DNA from 2 places in the Planococcus sp. APC 3906 genome. Region 1 is predicted to be linked to the other one. Evidence: riboswitches for the same ligand, from Rfam matches in the RefSeq annotation. Region 1 holds a riboswitch; the other holds the start of a gene.
The links. A riboswitch is a leader RNA that binds a small molecule or an ion and turns the genes downstream of it on or off. The one in region 1 is predicted to bind cyclic di-GMP.

Region 1 (9,433 bases):
CTGCAAAAGAATGTTCTTCAAGTGGATATCCCGCGGATTCAGCCCTTTTTCCCGCACATACGCCCTGGCGTTTTCAACATCCTTGATTACTTGTTCCGGTACGCGGACGCCCTGCAGCAGGCAATCGAACAGCGTCAGCCCTTCCTCAAACTTCAGAACCAATAGGCGATCCGTCGCGCCATAGCATTCCGAGAAATAAGGCGACGAGCCGAGCCTGCTGTAAACTTCCGCCTCCGCTTCGAGCTTGTCTTTCTTGCCTTCTGCGTAGATTTTGAATGCATAGCCGGGAGCAGACAGCGATTGGAACACCGCGGCATCCGTGCCGACGCCGATGCAGCGGAATCCATCCACCGCCCCTTCGATTGTGACCGGCTCGTTATCGGGGTTTTCCGTTACCGTGATGAGTTCCAGCGCTTTAGCCGTGTTTTGCCATTGTTGTTCCATGCCGATTCCCCCTTTTCGCTATTATAAAGGAACAATTGAGAAGACTGACAGCGTGATGTACTTGGCAGTTTCTGGCATCAGCCTGGCGAGTTTTCACTCCAAAACGTGATTAGCAATAAAAATATAATGAAGAAAGGCAAAAAGACCAATGTCAGGATGTATTCCCTTGATTCTTTGGCGTATTTCCATTGTAAAAATGCTTGAAAAAAACTGAAGACGACCCAATAAACAATCCAAAACCACAGCATGCGCCAAGGGCTTCCACTTAATGCAAATGGCAGAAAACATAAGCCGACTACCAAGATAAGGCCTCTTCCCCAGCGTTCAATCTTTTTCCCCTCTGTTTCAGACAACTTCACTTTTTCGACCTTCAGCCATTTTCTCAAAACAAATTCAAGCCCAAGAAAAACGGCTGCACCCCCAACTAAAAAGAGTAAAAATGCGCCAAGTCCCATCCCAATCCCCCTCCTCTTTCCTATATCTTCACTTCACTAATTAAAACCCATTACGCCAAAGAGAAAGAGCATGGCCAACCCATACGTTACGAGAGTCATTTGATATTTTTTCGATCCTTTCAACAATTTCCATTCAAAATATACTTTCACACCAGCAACAGCTGTAAATATCCCCATCAATCCAATAAAAAAAGCGCCTGCGCCTTGCAGAAGCATAACAGGGAAAAGCATTAGCAAGCCGACAGACATTGCCCATTTGCTGCCGCGCGCGATTTTTTCTGCAGGTACACTTTGCAGCACCCCTTCATCAATCGCAAACCATTTGCGATTCAAGCCTTCTAAAATAAACAACAAAAGCATAGCTGCGTTGAACCATAAAAAATAACTTAAAAATCCCATTCCGCCCCTCTTTCCTTAACGATAGTTTCACTTTACTCACATGTCGTCCTTCTTATTGAACAGCAGATTCGAAAAAATCCGATTCTTCGAATGACTTTTCATCGGAAACTCAACATAGTAATGATCAGCAGCATGCCAAAAACATAGGAAACGAGCGTCATTTGGTATTTTCTCGACCCTTTTAACAGCTTCCATTCAAAAAACGCTTCGACTGCTGTAATTGTCGTAAGAAGCATAAGCAGCCAAAAAATATAAGCATCGAAGTCTTGAGCCACAAGCGGAAAAAGACAGAGCAAAGCGATCACCGTTGTCCACCTTGTCCAACTTTCTATTTTCTTTGCAGACGCACTTTCGAGTACTTCTTCATCAATCGCAAACCATTTTTTGATCAACCGGTCAAACACAAAAGATATTCCAATGATTCCTGCAAGGAACAAGATGAGCCAAAGAAACTCCATCCCCTCCACCTCTTTCCTGAAGTAAAAAATAATGGGCTGGCTTCAGTTCTGCCCTATCTATCTCTTCTTTATTATACGGACAACTTGGAGAATAGTTCCATTAATTCCGGAATATTCTGACACGTAAACTTTACAAACATTTACGCTCCCTTTACAGCCCCTCAGCAATCACCTGCCATACTGGACATAGAAACCAGTGAGAGGGGATGGAGACGAATATGAGGATTGCCGTCATGGGAGATTTGCATTATCCAGCGCTTGAAGAGGGCTCTGCCCATATCGCAGAAGACCGCGATGTGTTTTACGCGCGTTTCCTGGAACAATTCTTTTCGGTACCGGCTGATCTGTACGTATCCATTGGCGACTTGACGAATTTCGGCTGGCGCAATGAGTTCGAGGAAGTCTACGCCATCATCAATGGCCACCAAAAACCGTTCATCCAGGTCCTTGGCAACCACGACGCCTATGCTATGCCGCGCCGCGAAGTGTTGGCAGCGACCGGACAGCCGCGTTTTCAGCTCATTGAAGCAGACACTGCTGCATTGGCATTCCTCGACACGGCAAGAGAACAGGATTTCACCGACTGGGGCGGCACTCTCGATGCCGAGCAGCTCGAATGGCTCGAAACCACGGTTGCCAATTCCAGCGACAAGCCGCTCATCGTCTTTGGCCACCATCCCGTCCACGGCACAACGGCAAATTCCACGCGCGACAAGCGCAGCATCCCGCCGAATATCCCCGTCTGGGACATCCTGAGCAAAAAAGCCGGCAGCGGCCTCTACGTCAATGGCCATAACCACGTCAACTCCACCGCCGCACGCGAGCAATGGCATTTCCTGCAGATCGCCGCTATACTCGATGAACAGGCCATGCGCCTCATCGAAATCTCGGAGGACTCGATCACCATCGACTTTATCGATCTGCACGATTTCGAGCTCAATAAACGCGCCGTAACGATCGGCAACGCCATCAGCCATTTCGAGCTGAAGCGCGAATCGGCCGTCGAAGCGGCAGGCACGAATCATGTGATCCCGATTTTGAAGCAAGTATCGGCAAGCGCCAAACAGTTATAGAAATAAAACAAAGATCCGCCCTTCGATTTTTCGAAGAGCGGATCTTTTATGTATATGAGCAGCACTGAAATCTTTCTCTTAAAATAAAGTTCAATCACCCCAAAATATATAACCGCCATTTGGATATTTATGTTAAATTTTAATAGAGCTTATTTAACTAACCCTCAATCATTAAAAATCCTATTCTAATCCACGGAGGTTTGCATGAAAATATTATGGCTGATTTTGTCCTTGCTGCCTGCAGCATTCTTCTTTCATCTTTATGAATTTGGCCAACACGTGAAAGGCGAAGATGCACCCTTCTTATTGGTAGGTACTGTGCTGTTTATTGTCGCAACAGGGATTTTATCCAGTTACATTAAAATCTCTTATATATTCTTGGTTAACATTATTGCAGGCTCCTTTTCATTCATTCTGGCTATGTATTTTATTTCGGATGACGGTTGGTTTAAGCCGGTAGGCAGAGATGGTGCCGTCCTATTTTTAGCAGTCGTTTTCTTTTTGGGACAATTGCTGGTAAGAAGCTTTTCAAAGCCAATTTTGATGGAAAAGGAGATGCGTCCATGAAGAAATGGCTGTTAGCACTGATTGGCATAGCGGTGGTGGTGCTTAGCGGGTATGCCTTTTTATCGAATGGGTTTTCCAATATCGAAAGCATCAAAGTACAAACTTACGACAGCAGCACCGATGAATACGGCGAAGCAAAAATCATCACTGACGAAACCACGCTCAAGAAAGTGACGAAGTTTCTCAATCGGGCGAATCGTGAAACGAATGTCGAGTACGAAATGAGCCGGCGTGAGGATTACAAGATCACGGTTTATTACGAGAATGGCATGTCTGATAATTTTTATGCCTGGAATCATCCAGGACTGAACGTTTTTTTGATATGGCCGACCGAAAGTGGCGTATTGCGAGTTGAAAATAAGAGCCACCGGACCGAGCTTCTTGAAATTCTGAACGACTAAAACACCTCTTCCAAGCATTGGCTCCATAGAAAAGACCGCATCTCCTTTGCCGTCAGCACTGGCAATGGAGATGCGGCCTTCTTGCATATGTGGATAGATCCAGTCAAAACCGGGGATAACTTTCCCGTTACGGGATACTTTACTGCCTTATCCACAGGTGGATAACTCTATTTTGAATTCTTTTAGTATTTTCCACAACGAAAGACCGATCCCCCTCTATTTTTTCCCGAGCTTTTTCCAGGCATGCGCGCCTCTTACCCAGCCGCCGATTGCCGCTCCCATCGCCGACATCGGGCTGTCGAATTCGATGTCTTCCATTACCAGCAGCTTGCCATGCAGCGGAATGATCAATTTGCTGAGCAGCAGCTCTTCCCGCAGGCGCACGTATTTCTTCGGGCATTTCGGCGAAGTCGATGGCGCGAATTTAGACCCCAGCTTGACGACAAAACGCTCGCCTTTGTAATAACCTTCCGCTTCCGCTCCGCGTTTTGACGTGATGTACAGCAGTTCGGGCGCTGGTTCCAACTGCGCCGGCCGCTGCAGCAAACCCGATTCATACGGGTCCACCGCCTCCTGCGTGCCGGCCTCCACATCGACTGCCAAAAACTGATACACTTCCCCGTAAATGTCATGCGCCACTTTCCGGATGACAAATTCCTGTGCCATTGCGCGTCCCCCCTCTATATTCTTGTACCGCCTGCCCGCATACACGCAGCCACTTTCTATATAGAGGAAATCAGCGGGAACAGCTACTTTTCACGCAAATAAAAATGCCTTTTCCGCATAAAGCGGAAAAGGCATCTCTTTCATTTCATCATTCAAGCTATTCTTTTATTCTACTGCGCCTTCCCATGAAGACATGCCCTGCGCCACGTTGACGAAGTCATAGCCTTCTTCAAGCAGCAAGTCGCTGGCTTGTTTCGAACGGTTGCCCGACTGGCAGATCACAACATATTTCGCATCTTCTTGCAAGCCTTCAAAATCGCCGCTTTGCAGCAAGCTGAGCGGTTTGTTCTCCGCTCCTGGAATGTGTGCTTGTTCATATTCATACGCTTCGCGAACATCCAAGACGGTGTATCCCGCCTCCTGCTTCGCCGCCACTTCGTCGATTTGAATTGTTTCGTAGCCCGCGCCTTGGCCGCACGCCGACAGCAGCAATACGCCCAAAACTGCCAGCAGCAGCATCAATCGCTTGTTCATTACTCGATTTCGCCGTCCCATGCCATCATGCCGCCTTCAACGTTTGTCACCTTATAGCCCTGGTTGTCCAGGAACTGGCAAGCGGAGCTGCTGCGCCCGCCGGATAGGCAGTTCACGTAGTATTCTTTCGATTTGTCCAATTCGTTCATCTTGAATTCCAATAAGCCCAAAGGCATGTTCACAGCACCTGGGATTTTCCCGCCAGCCACTTCCGACGCTTCGCGCACGTCGATGATGTTCACTTGTTTGCCTTCTGCCATTAATGCTTTCAATTCTTCAGTCGTAATCGATTTCATGTAATATTCCTCCTAATGGTTTGTGTTAGTTTGTTTTCATCAATAACTCAATCATTTTCTTCACTTTCAACTCCATGTCGTCTTCCGGCGCGCCGCTTTCTTCCAGGCAGCGCTCCAGATTCTCACTGACGATGACGCCAAGTGTGCGGTCAAGCGCATGGGTGACAGCGCTGAGCTGTGCAACAACGTCCGCACAGCCGCGCTGTTCTTCGAGCATGCGGACAACACCGGCCAGCTGGCCATCCACACGGGCGATCCGATTCTTCACCGATTTTGAATACCGCATGCTCCCCACCCCTTATTTGTTCAATAATTCAGCGACGCGGTTCGGATCGAAGCCAAGTACCCATTGGCCATTGACATTCGTCTGCGGCACGCCCATCTGGCCTGTCGCCTGCACGAGGCGGTTAGCCGCGACCGGGTCGCGCTGCACATTCACTTCAGTATACGGAACATGGTTCTGTTCCAGGAAGTTTTTCATCATTGTGCAATAAGGGCATGTATTCGTTGAGTATACTGTAACTTGGTTTGACATATTGGCTTCCTCCTCAAAATTAAATACCCCTTTGGGTATATTTAATATACCATAGGGGGTATGTAGCTTGCAAGTGTTTGGATTGGAATAAATGATTTATTCAATAAAAAAATACCGGTTCGTCGTGAACCGGCATTTAGATATTCATTCATTTTATTCAAACAGCGGAGTTACAGGCTTTTCGTTATGGACGTGTTCGATCGCTTCCGCCAATAAAGGCGCGACGGACAGGATCGTGATTTTCGGAATGCGTTTTTCCTCAGGGATGCGGATGGTGTTCGTGACAACCAGTTCCGTGATGGCCGAATCTTCGATCAGCTGAACCGAATTGCCGGAAAGAACCGCATGCGTGCAGCACGCATAAACGGCTTTTGCACCTCTTTCGACAAGCACATTAGCCGCCAATGCGACAGTCGTTGCCGTATCGATGATGTCGACGATGATGATGGCATTTTTGCCTTGGATATCGCCGACGATGTTGATCGTTTCAGGCTCGCCAGGATTCATCCGGCGCTTGTCGATAAAGCCGATCGGCACATCCAAATCGTTTGCCAGCTTACGGGCTCTGCCCAGACCGCCGTTATCCGGCGCGACAACGATGGCATCTTCCAATCCTTTTTCCTGGAAATGCGCCGCTAAAATCGTTTCACCCAGCAGCTGGTCCACCGGCATATCGAAAAAGCCCTGGAGCTGCGGCGCATGGAGGTCCATCGTGATGATGCGAGTGGCTCCTGCGGTTTCCAGCATATTGGCCACCAGTTTGGCCGTGATTGGCTCGCGTGAACTCGCTTTGCGGTCCTGGCGCGCATAACCGTAATACGGAATGACGACATTGATCGTTTCTGCGGATGCCCGCTTCAGCGCATCGATCATGATCAATAATTCCATGACATGCTCGTTGCTTGGCTGGGATGTCGATTGCACGAGGTAAACTTCCGCTCCCCGCACACTTTCCTCCAAGTGAATCTGGACTTCCCCGTCACTGAAACGCGTGATGGAGCTTTTCCCAAGCTCACAGCCCAGCAAATCCGCGATTTCCTTGGTTAATTCGGGATTTGAATTTAATGAAAACAACTTAAAGTTTTTTCGTAATTGATATGGCAATGTCGAATCCCCCTCCGCACAAAATTGGTATTTACAAGCTGTTTCTCCAGCCCTGCAATTCATAGCAGTTGCTTTCATAATAACCGTTTGACCGGGTTTTCGCCAACTTCCAGGGGCATTTCCCTGCAAATGACGTGGCACAATAAAGGATTCAAGATTTATACGCCGCATTGGGCATAGAAAAGAGCTGATTTGCTGCTGCAAGTGAAGAGACATTTGTTGCAAACAAAGCTTTCTTTCGGGCAAAAAGCACAGCGGCAAAATACTTTTGCCCCAGTTTGGGAACCGGAAAAACCGGTAAAAAATAAAACTTCCTCACTAGTTCAATTTTCATTGGACTAAAGTCATTCGCAGGCGTACAATAAACAAAAATAATCTGAAAAAGGCAAACTTATCCGAAAGGGAAGGACGCAAAGCTATGAGCCTACACACTGATCACTCGGTGCACGGTCGTCAAGCTGCCAGGCTTCCATTCTGTGGGCCTCGGCTGACAGAATGGAGGAAATTAAATATGTGGAAAAAAGTGATGGTGATTGTCATGGCAGTCGTTTCATTGATGGCCTTTACGAGCCCGAACCAGGCTGAAGCAAGTGAAGTTCCCCAGCAAGCACGTGCAACGTGGCTTTGGAATCCCTGGATGTTCGTCAGCGACGAAGCCGGCACATTGGCTTTTCTGGAAAGCAAACAACTGAACAAAGTCTATGTCCAAATCGACCGGGACGTGCCAAAGGCCGCCTACGGCAGTTTCATCGGCAAAGCGAAAGCGCTGGGAATCGACGTTTATGCGCTCGACGGAGCCCCTTCATGGGTCGCGCCGAAGGGCTATGTAAACCAAGACCGCCTCATGGCATGGCTGGCTGATTACCAAACGCAGGCAGCTGTAAACGCACGCTTTGCGGGTGTCCATTTGGACGTCGAACCGTATTTATACAGCGGCTGGAACACCAACCGGGCAGCCACGGTCAAAGCGTATCAAACGCTTGTCCAAAGAGCCCGCACCAGTACCGCTAAACTGGCACTTCCGCTAGAAGCCGATATGCCTTTTTGGTTTGATGAGATTAAATACAAAAACACATTCGGCAGCGGCCTGCTCGCTGAATGGATCATCGCCAACACGGACGGCGTTACGATTATGGCGTACCGCGATTCCGCGCCGATGATCATCGACATCGTCAAAAACGAAATCGCCATGGCCCAGCGCCTCGGCAAAAGTATTGTCGTCGGCGTAGAAACCGGCACCACCGACGAAGGCAGCATCATCACCTTTGCCGAAGAAGGCGAAGCCTTCATGGAGCAGGAATTGGCCAAAGTCGCTGCCCATTACGCAGGAAATCCGGCGTACAAAGGAAATGCCATTCACCACGTTGGCAGCTGGCTGGCGCTGCAGCCATAAACACATAAGACCTGTTGATGCATGCCATCAACAGGTCTTTTTTTGTCGGCTATCCGTCAATCTCTCTCCCTATCAGGCGCCAAAAACAGCTGCAATGAAACAGGCATAAGCCGATCTCCCCGAGATTTATGAAATAAAAAATTTTCTATTTATACACAACTTTACATATTATGGTTGAAATTTATTATATTCCATAGATCAATAGAGTATAATAACAAACAGTTAAATCTTTATTAAGTAGGTGAATTGGGATGTCCCCAATAAATTATAAAGCAATGCTTGCCAACCGGATGGAGCAGGATTTCTCCAAATGGACGGCCCAGCCGCACATACCCGAACGGGAAATTTACCGGTTTTTACATACGATGAAAGGCACGGCAGGAACCATCGGACTTATGGAACTGTCCGAGTTTTGCGGCGCGCAAATGGCGTTTTTCGCAGAAGACAGCACCGCGCTGCTGCCGATCGAATCAGTGAATGCCCTCATGGCCGCTTTGGCAGCCTTTTTCACAACAGACGCCCCTGATTCGCCAGCAGCCGTGGACGCCACACAAGATGCCCCGGTGAAAGAGTCATTCGTCTTGATCATTGACGCGGACGCCGAGTTTGCTTCTTCCATCAAAGAATCCCTCGAAGAAAAAGGCATTCCGGCCGTTATTGCACTTACCGGCAAAAAAGGCATGGAGTTTTTCTATACCCTGCAGCCGCAGATGGTCCTTGTCGATCTGCAATTGCCCGATGTGGATGGATTTGAGCTCGCTGCCCGGATTTCCGAAGCGGCGAAAAGCCGCTACCTGCCGATTGCTGTAACCAGTGCCGATGGCCGCATCGAAAACCAGATCCGCACAATGGAAATCGGCGCAACCGATTTTCTTGCCAAACCTTTGAAGATGCCCTTTTTTACCGCTTACGTCATGAACCGTCTGCAAAACCAAGAAGCGATTTCAAAAGGGACGCTTTTCGATGAACTGACAGGCGCCGGCAACCGGAAGTATTTCAATAACATCCTGGCGCACATGACGACTTTGGCGGAACGGACCCGGAGCGCCTTCACCCTCGTCTTGATGGACCTCGACCATTTCAAGAAAGTCAACGATACCTACGGACA
Region 2 (9,433 bases), on a different contig from region 1:
TACAGCGTTCAAATTTTGGGCTGATTTGGTTGTTAAGGCCTTTAAACAAGTGCAGGACTTGCTCTTGTTTTGAAAATGAACATTGCATAAATTGACCTCCTTCATCATTTTGAGATCAATTGATAGCCAGTTCACTACGCATTGTCCTCATAAAACAGTATCATCCAGTATTCAAGTTATTTCCAGTCTGTGATCGTGTCGACCGGCAAACGGTACGACGGGAAACCTTCGTTGGCGGCTTTGCCGATTGTGATCAGCATGACCGGCACATAACGTGCTTTGTCCAAGCCGAATGCTTCTGCGATCTGCTCTTTGTCGTAACCGCCAATCGGGTTCGTATCGTAGCCATGAGCCCGCGCGACCAACATCAATTGCATCGACACCAAGCCCGCATCCAGCATGACGATGTCTTTCATCGCTTCGTCGGATGCATTTTCATAGATTGGTTTGAACATCCCCAACTGCATGTCTTTGACTTCTTCTGGCATATAGCCCAGTTCCACTGCTTTGCCATAGATTTCTTCTGCATACTCAATGTTTTGGCGGTCCCCGAAAACAGCGATGACTGCCGAAGAACTCATTACCTTATCCAAATTAAATGAAGCCAGTGGCGCCAGTGTCTGTTTTCCTTGTTCGCTGTCGATGACGACAAAACGCCAAGGCTGCATATTAATCGATGACGGCGCCGTCGTTGCTTGCGCGATGATTTCGCTCATCTCTTCCCGGCTGATTTTCACCGTCGGATCGTATTGTTTGATCGAACGGCGGTTGTTGACGATTTCATTGAAATCATTTATTTTCGTTTTTGCATATGTTTGCATGAATTCTTGCTCCTTTTTCCAACTTTTATTGTGTGACGCATCAATACTTGATACCTCAACCATTGACTCCTCATACAATATAAAACGGATGCGAAAATTTTGCAAGCGAAGAGATTCGGACACGAGTTGAATTTTTTTCTGACTGATAAAATCAGCTGACTAAAAAACTCTCTTCGTATTGAAAATGACGTTGAGGAACAACAATGGATTTCCCGTTATTTCAGCCGACAGGCCTTCTCATTCCGTAAACCGCTATCGATTTCAAGCCCTGCCCCTGTGTCCGGCCCACTTATGAATCGTCAGACACAAAGACCGCCTGCGATGAAATCACAGGATTTCATGGCAGGCGGTCTTATAGACATTCATTTTAAATGTAAGACATGCAATCGGATCTTGTTACGGCTGGAAAGTTATTTTTTCGATAGCGAGCACCGCTTTGCGGTCTTTGCCAGTTTTCACCGTAGACAGCATGACCAATTCATTTCTTGTGGAATCGGTGAAGATGAATTTCACTTCGCCGTATGCGGCCATGTGGTACTGGTTCTTCATGTCCGCCGCTGAGTTGACTCGGATCAACCGTTTGTTTTTGGCGAAGTAAATTTCATTGCGCGCTGCGCTTTCAGCAAAAGAAGTGAAGCCGTAGCCATCCGCTTCGTAGTCTTCAAGCATGTCCGTTCCGTCCGTCATGCCGTTCACGGAAAAGGTTTCGCCGGTATTGGTTAAGGCGTATCGCCCGTTTAGCGTCACTTCCAAATGGGTGCCGGGATGATACGCGCTCATCTGTACAGGAGAATATTCTCCTGCTTTCAGCTGCCCCTGATCCGTGAGGTAACTTCGTAATCCCGGATTTTCCAAGGTGGTCAACGCGTAAATTTTCGTTGCTGACGGGTTCAGGCGGATCAGCGACTGCTCACGAAGACCAGACGCTGTCGACAGAAGTTCGCCTGTTGCAGACGAGTAGCTCTGGAGATACGTCCATTGGCCGGAACCGCTGGAGACATACAGGATGCCGTTTGCATCTACTTCAATATCAAAGGGATCCACTTTGACCGGTATAGACTTCAGCAATTGCAGTGTTTTTGCGTCGTAAACCGCAATGTCACCGCTTTGCTGGTCTTGCTGCCGGTACGATGAATGCGGATGGTGGAGTTGGGGGATATAGATTTTCCCATCTTTTAACGCCATCCGTTCAGCAGGCAGCGGAAGTTTCACTGCCCGTTGTTCATTGGTGACATGATTCAATGCCACAAGTGAATTTGTATTCGCTTCGATGAAGTAAATCACTGGTTCTGCCGAATCTTTCACTGCATCCAGCGGTTCCAGGTTCCCCAGCTCCTGCATAGCCGCCCCTTTCACAGCAAGAGTCGGCGGTTTAAACGCCGGATTCAAAATCCGAGCCATGAACACAGCGAAATGGGCTCTGCTGATTGGCAGGTTCGGTTTGAATGTGCCATCCGGGTAACCGACCGTAATATTGACAGCTGCCAGCGAACGGACGTAAGGCGCTGCCCAGAAGCTCGCCGCGACATCCTTGAATTGGCTCGTATTGACACTGCCCAGCGAATACGCCTGCACCAGCACTTTGGCCATTTCGGCCCGTGTCATTTTGCCGGTTGGATCAAAGATGTCCCAGTCCTTGCCGGTAACAATGTTCAGCTCATAAGCCCGCAATACATCCCTGTGCCCGTCCTGCCCCGGCTTGACGTCGCTGAACTGATAGGGATTTTTCGGCTCCCAATTTTCGGGTATGCCGATTTCGCGCATAATCATTTGGACCGCTTGAATTCTTGTAATCGACTGGTCCGGACGGAATGTTGCGTCGGGATAGCCGTTGATGATTCCAATTGTTGTTAAATGGTTAATCTCTTCTTTAAATACCGTTACATCATTGAAGCTTGCTGCGTAAACAGGGCCGCTCCATGCGAATTGCCCGATTGCCAGCAGCAACATCAACGTGATTGAAAACTTGATTGCACGCACTTGGTACTTCCTCTCTATCTATCGAATAAACTAAAGTATAGTTCCAATTACTAAAAGCGGAATGTGCTATTAGCCTTATATTGATTACATTATTTAAAATAAATTTTTCTATCATAAAAGAATTACAGGCTCCTCTTTTTGCGTTATCGCTGTGAGCGGATCAGTTCCGTATTATTTGATGGCCGCAGGAAACAAAAAGACCGCCTTCGAAATCCTTTGATTTCAATGAAGGCGGTCTTTTTAGGTATTCAATTTAAGTGATTGAGTTCACTTGTGTCTTACACAGGGGCGCAATTTTAATCCTTTGGATTTTTCCCGTTCCCGTCTTCATCTTGCTTTTTTGGCTGCTCTGGTTTCGGCTCAGCTTTCTTCTCCGGCTTAGCTGCTTTCGGCTCTGCTTTCTTCACGGGCTGAACAGCTTTCGGTTCTGCTTTCTTCTCTGCCTGAACGGCTTTCGGTTCTGCTTTCTTCTCTGCCTGAACGGCTTTCGGTTCTGCTTTCTTCTCTGCCTGAACGGCTTTCGGCTCTGCTTTCTTCACAGACTGAACGGCTTTTTGCTCTGCTTTCTTCACAGACTGAGCGGCTTTTTGCTCTGCTTTCTTCACAGACTGAACGGCTTTCTGCTCTGCTTTCTTTTCTGGCTGAGCTGCTTTCGGCTGAGCCTGCTTTGTTTCATCTTTGGTCACAATTGCTTGTACTGGTGTTTCAGTGGATTCAAGTTCCTCCGTATCTGCACCATTTACCGATAGATTTTCAACTGCTTCAGGGTCTACTGCCTCCGACTCGCCCGAATCAGCCGTTTCTTCATCAGTTTCTTCTGCAATTACATCTTCTGTTTCTGTTTCTGCTTCTGTTTCTGCTTCTGTTTCTGTCTCTGTTTCTGTCTCTGTTTCTGTCTCTGTTTCTATTTCTGTCTCTGTTTCTCCAAGCTTCGCCAATTTCTTGTTAATTTTTCTTTCCAGTCTTTCCTGGGCTTTCACGACATTTTTTGCCAGTGATTCTTTAGCCTGCGGATTCTCCACCTTCTCCAGTGCGGCTTGCAAAGCAAGAAGGTTTGAACTGAATTTCGCTTCCAATGCAGCACGGTCCTCGTCAATCGGCGCCTCTTCCGATTCGGTTTCTTCAGTGGCTTCCTCTTCTTCTGCTACCTCTGGATCCACAGGCTCATTAGCGGATTCGTCCTCGGCGTTTTCTTCATCAGCAGCTGATTCTTCCGGTTCTGCCAATTCATACGCCTTTAATGCTTCCTCTTGCTGGGCAATCGCTCGTTCCAGGGTTTCAACGGCAAGCTCTACTTCGCCTTGGGCAAATAAAGCCTCTGCCTCTTTAATCCGTTCTTCCACAAACGAAGCATAGAGTTCAGCTTCTTTCACATCTTCGAACGTCAAAGCAAGCTGGACATTCTCTTGGAGTTTTTTAACAAAATAAAACCAGTCCCCAGGAAGTTGAGCAGGCTCTTCTGTTTCAATTTCCTCAGCCGTTGGTTCCTCTGCACTTTCTTCCGGTGTTTCAGCCGGTTCAGCCTCCACCGTTTCTGTAGCCTCAAGTTCTTCATGCTCGTCTGCCAAAACCACTGTCGAGCTAAATGCAAATGCAGTTACAACAGACACCATTCCCACCGCGAAATAACGCTGGATTTTCTTTTTATACGTAACCAAAATAAAACCTCCCCTATCAAATTTATATGTGAATCAGAAGAATTTAGAAATCAACCAGGAACGTTTTCATACACATTTCTTCTTCAGTCCAGCCACCATAGCCTAAGACTTTAAGTCTGCGACTTTGCGGCACTTTCTTAAAACCATTTTGCCTTTATTGAAAGGAAGAACAGTGTTTCAGGGGCCGTCACTTCCGGCATTTCCCAAAAAAATTCATTTATAGATTTCATTCTACTTCAATAAAATGAAAGTAAAAAGGGTATTATGATATAATTTTTTACCTTTTATTACATTTTATTAATTAGAATTTAGGTAATATGTATACTTACTGAAGATATTCTTTTCTAGCAGTCCTAAAAGCGTCTTTGTGCACGAAATGATTTTGGCTATTTCCCATAAAACGCAAAAAGAACCCGCCCCATTTCTGGTTTCAGCGGATTCCTCATGCAGTTTCCCGTATAACTTGTATTGTGTTCGTCACAGGGCTCTTTTTTATCAGATCAGCAAGTTAAATAACATCGGGTCGTTATTGATCTCCTTATAGGGAAATCCGTTTTCATCCATCCTTTTCACAAGCGGTCCGTAGTCTTCCCGGCTCTTCAGTTCAATGCCCACGATGACGGGACCTGCCTCGCGGTTGGTCCGTTTTGTGTATTGGAAATGTGTGATGTCGTCCTGCTCCCCCAAAACCTGGTCCATGAACTTACGCAATGCGCCGGCACGCTGGGGAAAGGTGACGATGAAGTAATGCTTCAGCCCTTCATAAATAAGCGATTTTTCTTTGATCTCCTGCATCCGCTCAATGTCATTGTTGCCGCCACTGATGACGCATACCACATTTTTCCCTTTGATTTCTTCCTTATAGAAATCCAGCGCAGCCACCGACAACGCACCCGCCGGTTCCGCCACAATCGCATTTTCGTTATACAGCTGCAGAATGGTCGTGCAGACTTTGCCTTCGGGTACAAGTGCGATATCATCCAAAACGCCGCTGCAAATCGCCACTGGCAATTCGCCGACCTGTTTGACAGCTGCGCCGTCGACAAACGTATCAATCGAATCGAGGCGGGTCACTTTGCCATTGTCCAGCGATGCCTTCATACTGGCAGCTCCCGCCGGCTCAACGCCAATCAGTTTCGTCGACGGGCTGATCCCTTTTAAATAGGTTCCGATGCCTGACGCCAATCCGCCGCCACCGATGGCACAAAAAGTATAGTCAACAGGCTCCTGCATGTCGTTCAGGATTTCCACTGCGACGGTGCCTTGGCCCGCTATCACCTGTCTATTGTCAAACGGATGGACAAACACACCTTCTTCGGCTGTACAGTACTCCATCGCTGCTGTATAGGCATCGTCAAATGTGTCTCCTGTCAGGACGACGGAGACTTGATCGCCGCCGAAGCGTTTGACTTGTGATACTTTTTGGCTGGGGGTTGTCAGCGGCATGAAAATCTTCCCTTCGATTCCCAGCGCAAAGCAGGAATACGCAACGCCTTGAGCATGGTTGCCAGCGCTGGCACAAACAATTCCTTTGTTGCGTTCTTCCAAGGTCAGGCTGCGGATGAAATTATAAGCGCCACGCAGCTTGAATGAGCGCACCACCTGCAAATCTTCCCGTTTTAAATACACGTTACAGCCGTACCTGGCAGAAAGAATTTCATTTCGCTGCAGCGGCGTCTTGATCACGACGTCTTTGAGCGCCTGGTTCGCCACCATAATCTCTTCAACCGATACTTTCGACAACGTTGCTTTCCTTTCCAACTCTTCGATGTTGCTTCTAGCCATAGGTGTCACCTTCTTGTTTTTAGTATTTCCTTACTCTAACATAATGTGCAGCCCAACTGGAAACAAATTTTTGCAATATTGTCACTGTTTTTAGAACGGCTAGAAGCGCCCATGGCAAGATACACATGTTTTTGAGCAACTGCTTGTTCCACCGACACTAGAAGAACTCAAGCAGGAGCAATGCTCTCTTCCAGCAGTTCCCATTTCGCCCCTGTGTACGGCACAATTATGACTACTTGCTCTTCACTATAAACATGCAAAAGGAACCCGCCCATTTAGTGGTTTCAGCAGATTCCTTATGCAGTATTCCTGTATATAGGGAATTGCGTCCGACACAGGGAACGTCCCCATTTTTACCGACTGATTTCAATTCGACTTTGTCATTTGTTGCTTCGAATAAAAGATACTTTCAATTTCCCCAGTTTCTTTTGTTTCGCTTTCTGAGTACAGGAATAATTTCCCACGCTGCTCGATATACCGATTGCTGATGACGGTATCAAATTCCATCTGAATACGTTTGTCTTCTATTCCCGTCAAACAGAACAATTGTGTCTTGGTCTTTTTCGCCAGTTCAATCATGGGTTTTACGACATGATCTGCACTCGCTTCACCGAAGGGATTGTCGGCAATCAGGAATTTCCAAGAATTTTCTTGGGCAAACCGTTTCTTTCTTATGAATGTGTTCAGTGTAATAAACATCGCCATGCGGGATGCATGTTTTTCCCCATTGCTCCATTGAGCTATTTCATCCCATCGGAAATACTCTTTTTTGCCAGAAACTTGTGCGTTTCTTGGTTTAAGGGCTTTTAACACACATTTGTTTATATCGGCGTAGCAGTTGAGAATGGCAACATCAGTGACCCTTTCCTGGAACATATGATCCAACATATCCTGCGTAGCGCCATTTTCTTGCTGTTCCACTAACTCCTCCAAGATTTCATCAACAAACATCCGCAAGTTATGCTGACTTTCGAGTATGCCGTGTTTTGGCCAGTATAGAGTGAAAAGTGGAATACTTATCCCCTTTTCTTCTATTTGTGAATACCTTGGCAGCTCTATCATATTTTTATAAAGCAGCTCGCTCCGATCATACATCATCTCAATGATTTCATTTCTTCCTTCTTCCGACTGTTTCCGCTGCATTTCCAGACTTTCTTTGAACTTTTCGATTGCAGCCAAAACTGAATGGAAATTAAGTATCATTGCCTCATAATCACCTTTTGCAGATTCCAATACATTAGAAAAATCTTTGCTCATACTGAGCAAGTTCATGTTACCTGTTTCAACTATCTCCTGGTGCATTGCATTTATCTTCTCTTTGACCGCGGCTTCCTGCCGCCGTAGCTGTTCCCGTCTATCAGTAAAATCTTCTTGAACTTGATGAACTTTTTTAATGGGCTGCTCTTTCGACCATTGATCTTCTGCTAAAAATTTATTTTCCTCATTTAAAGACAAGAAAAATTCCTTATATCTGTTAAGTTCAGTTAACGCATGGAGATATTGTTCTGCCAAGGTTTTGGATTTTGATAGTTCCGCATCTATACCGGAAACCTTCTTATTCAATGAACTCAGTTCAGAATCAATAGATCCTTTTTCAAACAAATGATTTGTTGAATATTCAAAGGGAAAAATCTCATAGTTCTCTTCAATACGTTCTTTTTCCCTATTGTATAGCGCTTGTGTTGTTATAAAGTTTTTTTCTAAATCGCTATAAACTTTTTCAATGCCGTTGTATTGATGTCGGGCTTCTTCCAACTGTTGACTATACTGCTCTAACAGATATTGCTGAAATATTATATTACCCTTCTCGAAAAACTCCAGCGAAAAATTACGTCCGATTATCCCTTTTTTGGCTTTCTCTTTCAGTTCACTCCGATTCTTCAGATTACCCCTTAATAAATTAACTTGAGTGGTTTCAAAAGAAGAATTCGCTTGAAGTTCTTTTAAGAAAGATTTGTCACTTTCGTATTGTTCTCCGCTGATTTCCTGCTCGTCAACGTTTATCGTCAACCCATATTCCCGGACATCACGGTCCAGGTCTTTCAATTCCCCTATTATAGTGACTTTCACTGAATTTTCTTTTTCCAGCTTTTCCACTAATTGATTTCCTGTTCGTCCATGCATCTCTACGGCATCACCTAAGTCGGATAACTTTTCACCGAGTAGCGAAGAAGCTTCCCGTTTCAAAGAAATATCCGAATATCGCTTAATAAAAGCTGCCACTTGGTTTTTAAGAATTTTCGCCTTAGAAATTTCAGCATGCACTTCATCGGATTGGCGTTGTATTTCTTCCCCTTTTACAACAAATTCTTGAAGCGTTTTTTTCAATCCGCTAATTTTCCCCCGGACCAAGTATTCTTTCTCTTTGACTTCTTCGATCTGATTCGATAGTTTTTGTCTTTCATTTGGAGAGTAGCTCTTGTAAAAAGCATTTAAATTCAATTCCAATTCAATGGTTTTTTGTTCTTTAGATTTCAGTTCCTGCTGCTTTTCTTGGAGCTCTCTAATTTTTTCTTCCAACTCATTCGCCCAATTATTCCACTCAACACCAGTGAAACGCACTTTGAACTTTTGAAACAAATGGGTGTTATTCGTAATCTCTGTGAATTTCCCCTGTACATCCCCTTCTTCCAAACCTTGTTTCATCAAGAAAAATACCGGTACCGTCAATTCTTCTTTAAATGCTTCCAGCAAAGCAGAGGTTTTTTTCAGTCTGTCCTTTTCAATCAAGAGTGAAAATGGCAACAAAGGATTTTTCATGAAGATCTCTAGTTTCTTTTCTTCAGGAAATGTCGACTTCAAAAGCCACTCAGTCCCTGAAATGACATGGATATCTCTTGCATCCAAATAACGTTTTACAGACTCTATTTCAGGATGAAGATGATACCCTTTTTGATCAATTTGTTTATAGTATTGGTTATATTGTTCTAACATCACCGCTTCCTGGAGAATCTCCTGGTTTAAAGCTTCTTTTTTGCGGCGAAGAGCAGATTGGATTTCTTCTTGTTGGTCAAAAAGCTCAGTCCGAACGGCTAGTGGTAAAATTGCAGCAATGTCATTCTTTAACTCATGATCTTCCTCACTAAATTCTTCAAAGTGCTGTTCAGTTTCTTCCAGCTCTCTTTTTAGATTTTCTTCATTTTTAATTTCTTGCTGAATTTCTCCCTGCACTTGTTTGCTTTGAAGATT

Region 2: linked by a shared signal. The riboswitch ahead of QMA09_RS07640 (DUF5667 domain-containing protein) and the one ahead of QMA09_RS07490 (amidase) in region 1 are both predicted to bind cyclic di-GMP.

Annotation. Positions count from the first base shown of each region.
Region 1 covers NZ_JASDCW010000009.1:72,234-81,666, forward strand. Annotated here, with positions in the region: gene QMA09_RS07420 (protein kinase family protein) at 1-444, opposite strand, end outside; gene QMA09_RS07425 (DUF4181 domain-containing protein) at 522-899, opposite strand; gene QMA09_RS07430 (hypothetical protein) at 936-1,298, opposite strand; gene QMA09_RS07435 (DUF4181 domain-containing protein) at 1,397-1,756, opposite strand; gene QMA09_RS07440 (metallophosphoesterase family protein) at 1,963-2,829, shown strand; gene QMA09_RS07445 (hypothetical protein) at 3,034-3,396, shown strand; gene QMA09_RS07450 (hypothetical protein) at 3,393-3,797, shown strand; gene QMA09_RS07455 (methionine sulfoxide reductase) at 4,014-4,463, opposite strand; gene QMA09_RS07460 (rhodanese-like domain-containing protein) at 4,629-5,018, opposite strand; gene QMA09_RS07465 (rhodanese-like domain-containing protein) at 4,997-5,293, opposite strand; gene QMA09_RS07470 (metal-sensing transcriptional repressor) at 5,319-5,579, opposite strand; gene QMA09_RS07475 (glutaredoxin family protein) at 5,592-5,828, opposite strand; gene QMA09_RS07480 (ribose-phosphate diphosphokinase) at 5,982-6,932, opposite strand; gene QMA09_RS07485 (hypothetical protein) at 7,084-7,266, opposite strand; cyclic di-GMP riboswitch class I at 7,307-7,398, shown strand; gene QMA09_RS07490 (amidase) at 7,444-8,325, shown strand; gene QMA09_RS07495 (diguanylate cyclase) at 8,577-9,433, shown strand, end outside.
Region 2 covers NZ_JASDCW010000010.1:4,068-13,500, reverse strand. Annotated here, with positions in the region: gene QMA09_RS07655 (MarR family winged helix-turn-helix transcriptional regulator) at 1-88, opposite strand, end outside; gene QMA09_RS07650 (nitroreductase family protein) at 177-821, opposite strand; gene QMA09_RS07645 (S-layer homology domain-containing protein) at 1,218-2,801, opposite strand; gene QMA09_RS07640 (DUF5667 domain-containing protein) at 3,098-4,459, opposite strand; cyclic di-GMP riboswitch class I at 4,539-4,622, opposite strand; gene ilvA (threonine ammonia-lyase IlvA) at 4,955-6,244, opposite strand; gene QMA09_RS07630 (coiled-coil domain-containing protein) at 6,611-9,433, opposite strand, start outside.